DNA from 2 places in the Nesterenkonia halotolerans genome. Region 2 is predicted to be linked to the other one. Evidence: predicted binding sites of a transcription regulator. Region 2 holds the regulator's gene; the other holds the start of a gene.
The links. The regulator HrcA, encoded in region 2, represses chaperone genes, less so after heat shock. The targets are predictions, from matches to a motif close to TTNGCACTCGNNNNNNNCGAGTGCNAA.
Positions count from the first base shown of each region.

Region 1: the regulator HrcA is predicted to act here: its motif matches at 1,035-1,061, upstream of groES (co-chaperone GroES).

Region 1 covers NZ_JADBEE010000002.1:248,440-251,809, reverse strand. The annotation lists gene guaB (IMP dehydrogenase) at 1-956, opposite strand, end outside; gene groES (co-chaperone GroES) at 1,296-1,592, shown strand; gene groL (chaperonin GroEL) at 1,666-3,261, shown strand; gene H4W26_RS11350 (CPBP family intramembrane glutamic endopeptidase) at 3,346-3,370, opposite strand, start outside.
Region 2 covers NZ_JADBEE010000001.1:597,964-601,333, forward strand. The annotation lists gene dnaJ (molecular chaperone DnaJ) at 1-1,008, opposite strand, end outside; gene hrcA (heat-inducible transcriptional repressor HrcA) at 1,021-2,046, opposite strand; gene H4W26_RS02760 (DUF3097 domain-containing protein) at 2,113-3,003, shown strand; gene H4W26_RS02765 (DUF4870 domain-containing protein) at 3,136-3,370, shown strand, end outside.

The DNA.
Region 1 (3,370 bases), on a different contig from region 2:
CCGACGCCGACCTTGATGGCGTCCGCGCCGGCATCGATGATGGCCTGCGCGGCTTCGCGGGTCGCGGCCTGGCCGCCGATGACATCCACTCCGGCGGCGCGCGGCTCTGCCTTGAGCCGGGCGATCATGTCGAGCACGCCTCGGGTGTGACCATTCGCGGTGTCCACCACAAGGGCGTCCACACCTGCCTCCACCAGCGTCATGGCCCGCTCGAAGCCTTCACCGAAGAAGCCCACGGCCGCACCTACGCGCAGCCGGCCTTCCTCATCCTTGGTGGCCTGCGGGTAGCGGTCGGCCTTGTCGAAGTCCTTGATGGTGATCAGGCCCTGGAGCACGCCGGCGTCGTCGACGAGCGGCAGCTTCTCCACGCGGTGCTCGGAGAAGATCCGCAGCACCTCTTCGTTGGGGATCCCGACCCGGGCAGTGATCAGCGGCTGGGGGGTCATCTTCTCGTAGACCTTGGTGGTCAGATACTGCTCGCGCGGGATGAAGCGGGTGTCCCGGTTGGTGATGATGCCCAGCAGCTTGGATTCGGCGTCGACCACGGGAAGCCCGGAGACGCGGTAGTGGGCGCAGAGCTCGTCGAGGTCGGCGATGGTGGCATCCGGGGTGATCGTCACCGGATCGCTGATCATCCCGGACTCGGAACGCTTGACCTTGTCCACCTGGCGGGCCTGGTCCTCGATCGAGAGGTTGCGGTGCAGGATGCCGATGCCGCCCTGGCGTGCCATGGCGATCGCCATCGGGGCCTCGGTCACGGTGTCCATGGCCGCCGAGGCCAGCGGTGACTGCAGGGTGATGTTCCGGGAGAACCGGGTGGAGGTGTCGGCCTCCGAGGGGATGACATCGGTGGCACCGGGGAGCAGAAGGACGTCGTCGTAGGTCAGTCCGACGAATCCGAAGGGATCGTGCTCCGCGCCGGCGGCCGCGCGCGGCTCCTGATGAGTTTCAGTCACAGTGGTGCCTCTCGGGTCAAAAGCGGGTGGCTCGGCCCCAAGTCTACGTCCCGTGCACGTCCGCCCGTAGCCAAAGCCTTAGCACTCTGCTTGACCGAGTGCTAAGCCCGTCTATAAAGTTTCACTTAGCACTCGAGACCCTCGGGTGCCAGCGTGTCCGCGGGCCGTCAACCTGCGGATATCAGCCTGACGGGGCACCATCCGGCACCGCGACGACGGTTGGCCACTCCTAAGGCGTGCAACAGATTTCGGCCTGTCAAGCACCCCGGCGTCACCGGGATGCCCGGTACGGGCCTGTGCCATTGACCGATTCCACCCCACGCAAAGGAGAGTACTGACGTGTCAGTCTCCATCAAGCCTCTCGAGGATCGCATTGTTGTCCGCCCCCTGGAAGCAGAGCAGACCACCGCTTCCGGTCTGGTCATCCCGGACACCGCCAAGGAAAAGCCCCAGGAGGGCAAGGTCGTCGCAGTAGGCCCAGGTCGTTTCGACGAAAAGGGCAAGCGCATCCCCGTTGACGTCTCCGAGGGCGACGTCGTCATCTACTCGAAGTTCGGCGGCACCGAGGTCAAAGTCAGCGGCGAAGAGTACCTCGTGCTCAACGCTCGCGACGTCCTGGCCATCATCGAGAAGTAAGAACGGACCGCTGAAGTCTCTTCACGGACCTCATTTGGATCCGATTCTCACACTCTCAAAGGAGCAGTAATACATGGCAAAGCAGCTTGAATTCAGTGATGCTGCACGCCGCGCTCTGGAAGCCGGCATCGATAAGCTTGCAGACACGGTCAAGGTCACGCTCGGCCCCAAGGGCCGCAACGTGGTCCTGGACAAGTCCTGGGGCGCTCCGACCATCACCAACGACGGCGTGACCATCGCCCGTGAGGTGGAGGTCGAGGACCCCTACGAAAACCTCGGCGTGCAGCTGGCCAAGGAAGTCGCCACCAAGACCAACGACGTCGCAGGCGACGGCACCACCACCGCAACCGTCCTCGCCCAGGCTCTGGTCAAGGAAGGCCTGCGCAACGTGGCAGCCGGCGCAGCCCCCAGCGAGATCAAGCGCGGCATCGAAACCTCGGTGGCCGCTGTGACTCGCCGACTGCGCGAGAACGCTCGCGATGTCGAGGGCCAGCAGGCGGCCAACGTGGCCGCCATCTCCGCACAGAATGACGAGGTCGGCGAACTGCTGGCCCGCGCATTCGACGCGGTGGGCACCGACGGCGTCATCACCATCGAAGAGGGATCCTCCACCTCCACGGAGCTGGAGATCACCGAGGGCATGCAGTTCGACAAGGGCTACCTGTCCCCGCACTTCGTCACCGACGCCGAGCGCCAGGAAGCCGTGCTCGAAGATCCGCTGATCCTGATCAACCAGGGCAAGATCTCCAACATGGCCGAGTTCCTGCCCGTGCTGGAGAAGGTCCTGCAGGCCAAGCGCCCGCTGTTCATCATCTCTGAGGACGTCGAGGGCGAAGCCCTCTCCACCCTCGTGGTGAACAAGCTGCGCGGCACGCTCAACGTGGTCGCAGTCAAGGCCCCCGGTTTCGGGGACCGCCGCAAGGCCATGCTCGAGGACATCGCAGTGCTCACCGGTGCACAGGTCATCTCTCCCGATCTGGGCCTCAAGCTCGATCAGGTGGACCTGGAGTCCCTGGGCACCGCCCGTCGAGTCACCGTCACCAAGGACGCCACCACCATCGTTGATGGCGCTGGCGCCAAGGAGGACGTGGACGCTCGCGCGGCCACCATCAAGGCTCAGGCAGATGCCTCCGACTCTGAGTGGGACCGCGAGAAGCTCCAGGAGCGCCTCGCGAAGCTCTCCGGCGGCATCGGCGTCATCAAGGTCGGCGCAGCCACCGAGGTGGAGCTCAAGGAGCGCAAGCACCGCATCGAAGATGCCGTCTCCTCCACCCGCGCAGCACTGGAAGAGGGCATCGTGGCCGGTGGCGGCACCGCGCTGATCAACGCCCTCTCCGTGCTGGACGAGGACGAGGACGTCAAGGCACTCTCCGGAGATGCCGCGGCCGCTGTGGGCATCGTCCGCCGCGCACTGGTCCAGCCGCTGCGCTGGATCGCGCAGAACGCCGGGGAGGACGGCTTCGTGGTCGCCTCCAAGGTGTCCGAGATGGCACCGAACCATGGCTTCAATGCCAAGACCGGTGTCTACGGCGATCTGATCGCCGACGGCGTCATCGACCCGGTGAAGGTCACCCGTTCTGCACTGCAGAACGCGGCCTCCATCGCGGCCCTGGTGCTGACCACCGAGACCCTCGTGGTCGAGAAGCACGACGAGGAAGACGACGACTGACCTCGCCTGATTCCCGTTGAAGGGGGCTCTGGCCGTTCGCGGTCGGGGCCCCCTTTGCTGTGCGCTGGCTGCGGGTCCCGCCCGCTATCCCGGGATGAGCTGGAGCACC
Region 2 (3,370 bases):
ACGGTCCGAGACCTTGGTCGGGGTCTCCACCTTCAGGTGCACCTTCAGCGCGCCGCGACCGCCGCCGCGCAGGTGCGTGACGCCGCGCTCCTTGAGCGTGAGGACCTCGCCGGACTGGGTGCCCGGCTTCACGGTGAGCGCCTCGGCGCCGTCGAAGGTGTCCAGCTCCACCGTGGTGCCCAGCGCCGCTGCCGTCATCGGGATCGAGACGGTGGCGTGGAGATCGTTGCCCCGGCGGGTGAAGACCTCGTGCGGCTTGACCTCCACCTCGATGAACAGGTCGCCGGAGGGTCCGCCGGCCAGGCCGGCCTCTCCCTCGCCGGCCAGGTGGATCCGGTTGCCGCGGTCGACGCCGGCGGGAACCTTGACCTTGAGCGACTTGCGCTCACGGACCCGGCCCTGACCATCGCACTCCTGGCAGGGATCTTCGATGATGCTGCCGAACCCGGCGCAGCGCGCGCAGGTCTGGGTCTGGATGACGGTGCCGAGGATCGAGCGCATGGGGCGCTGCACCTGACCCTGGCCATGGCAGTCCGGGCAGGTGGTCGGCGAGCTGCCCGGACGTGAGCAGGAGCCGTCACAGACGGTGCAGGTCACGGCCGTCTCGACTTCGACCTCCTTGGTGGTCCCGAAGACCGCATCGCGCAGGTCGATGCGCACGCGGATCAGCGAGTCCTGGCCGCGGCGGGTGCGGGAGGCGGGGCCTCCGCCTCCCCCGCCGAAGAAGGTCTCGAAGATGTCGCCGAATCCGCCGAACCCTCCGCCGGCGCCGCCGCCGGGGAAGCCGGAGCGGCCGTTCTCGTCACCGGTCGCGTCGTAGTTCTGCCGCTTCTGCGAATCCGAGAGCACCTCGTAGGCGCGGCCGAGCACCTTGAACTGCTCGGCGGCGTCCTCGGAGGGGTTCACGTCAGGGTGGAGCTTGCGGGCCTGTTTGCGGTAGGCCTTCTTGATCTCTTCGGTCGACGCCGAACGGCTGACGCCGAGCGCTTCGTAGTAGTCAGTCGTCATCTTCGTAGACGTTCACCCTTCGGAAAGAATTCGGGACAGGTAGCGCGCCATGGCGCGCACTGCGGACATTGTGGAGCCGTAGTCCATGCGGGTAGGACCGACGACGCCGAGCTTGGCGCCCTCGGCACCTGCATGGGTGCCGTACTCGGCAGCGACGACGGCGGTCTCGACCAGCGAGTCGTGACTCGTCTCGTGACCGATCCGGATCGAGAGGCCTCGCCGGTCCTGCTCCATCTCGGTCAACAACCGAAGCAGCACGACTTGTTCCTCAAGCGCTTCAAGGATGGGACCGATGGAGGGCCCGAGGTCGCGGCCCGACCTGGCGAGGTTAGCAGTCCCGGCCATGATGATGCGATCTACGCGGCCCGACTCCAGGATGGTCTCCACCGCTTGCGCGATCACCGCCATCGAGGGACGCAGCACCGGCTCCACGCGGCTGATCAGGGTATCCACAGGCAGCGGAAGCGTGGAGATCCGGCGGTTGAAGAGTTCGTTCGAGAGCACCTGGCCCAGCCGGTGCAGCGAGTCGTCACCGATCGCATCCGCGAGTGTGACCATGCGCTGCTCCACCTTGCCCGAGGAGAGGATCACGACGGTGAGCGCCTTGTGCGGGGACATGGAGACGACGTCGATGTGCCGGATAGTCGCGGTGGAGCGCTGTGGATGCTGGATCACGGCCACCTGATTGGTGAGCATGGCCAGCAGACGCACGGTCTGTTCCAGCATCGAGTCATGATCGTCGGCGGACTCGACCAGGGTGTCCATCGCCCGGCGCTCTGCCGCCGAGAGGGGTCGCACCTCGGTGATCTTGTCCACGAACCGGCGGTAGCCCAGATCGGTAGGGATCCTCCCGGCCGAGGTGTGCGGGGCCGCGATGAGACCCTCCTCTTCGAGGTGGGCCATGTCGTTGCGGATCGTGGCGGGGGACACCTCCAGGTCATGGCGCTCCACCAGCGCGCGGGAGCCCACCGGCTCCCGGGTCTGGACGTAGTCCTCGACGATGGCACGCAGGACCTGCAGACGGCGGGTGTCTGACATGCTGCTCGGGCCTCCTGAACCTCTGGCACTCGATGAGTACAAGTGCTAATTCTACAATGGGTGACCATGAGCGCATCTCACTTCCCCGGCAGACGTTCCTCCTCCTCACCTGGGTGGGGCGCGCAGGACCTCTCGAGCCTGCGCGCTTCGCAGCAGATCACGGTCCAGCCGCTCCCAGCGGACCCTGGCACGGTGATCGAGGAGGTCGAGTCAGGCTGGGTCGGCGCAGTGGTTTCCGTCGAGGCTTCCGGCGGCGTGCGCGTGGTGAGCCTGGAGGACCGCAGGGGAAAGATCCGCTCCTTCCCCCTGGGGTACGGCTTCCTCTATGAGGGCCAGCCGGTCGAGCTGACTCCCCCGACGCCGCGCGCCGCGGCCCCCGTGCCCACGCGCACCGCGTCAGGCTCCGTGGCGGTGGCAGATGTGCGGGCACGCGTGGCCCGGGCCTCACGCATCTGGGTCGAAGGCACCCACGACGCGGAGCTGGTCGAGAAGGTGTGGGGCGAGGACCTGCGGATCGAGGGTATCGTCGTGGAGCCGCTGCACGGCGCCGATGACCTGCTCGCGGCGGTCCGTGAGTTTCAGCCCGGCCCGCGACGCCGGGTGGGCGTGCTGCTGGACCATCTCGTTCCGGGGTCAAAAGAGACACGGATCGCCCGGGAGGCGATGCAGGCCTCGGGGGCCAGAGGAAACCTGCTGGTGCTCGGACACCCCTATGTGGATGTCTGGCAGGCGGTGAAGCCGCACCTGCTCGGTCTGCAGCGCTGGCCCGACATCCCGCGCAGCGAGGACATCAAGGTCGGCACGCTCAAGGCGCTGGGCTGGCCACATGCCCAGCAGCGTGACATCGCCCAGGGATGGAAACGGATTCTCGGTCAGGTCACCAGCTACGCCGATCTGGAACCTTCGCTGCTGGGGCGGGTCGAGGAGCTCATCGACTTCGTCACAGTGGAGGACTGAGCACGAGCCGTTGTGTCCAATGAGACTCCGACACGCAGCCCGAGGCCAGTGTCCATCCAGGGAGATTCGCTAGAATTCACACCTGAAGCATGTAGGTGTACGAGAGTCTGACACCTGAATCACGGAGGTGAAGTGGCGCATAACCAGGAACCCCAGGGCGACCGATCGAGGCAGTACGCCAGATCGGATTCCTCCGAGCGCCTGAAGGGCTCTGCTGCCGCAGCACCTCCCCTGACCCCTGCCGAGGACCGCCGCTGGGCCACACTGGCCCACTTCGGCGCGCTCATCGGCTGCTTCCCGGCCCTGGCGATCTACCTGGTCTACCGCGACCGGGGTCCGTTCACCGCCCAGGAGTCCAAGGAGGCGC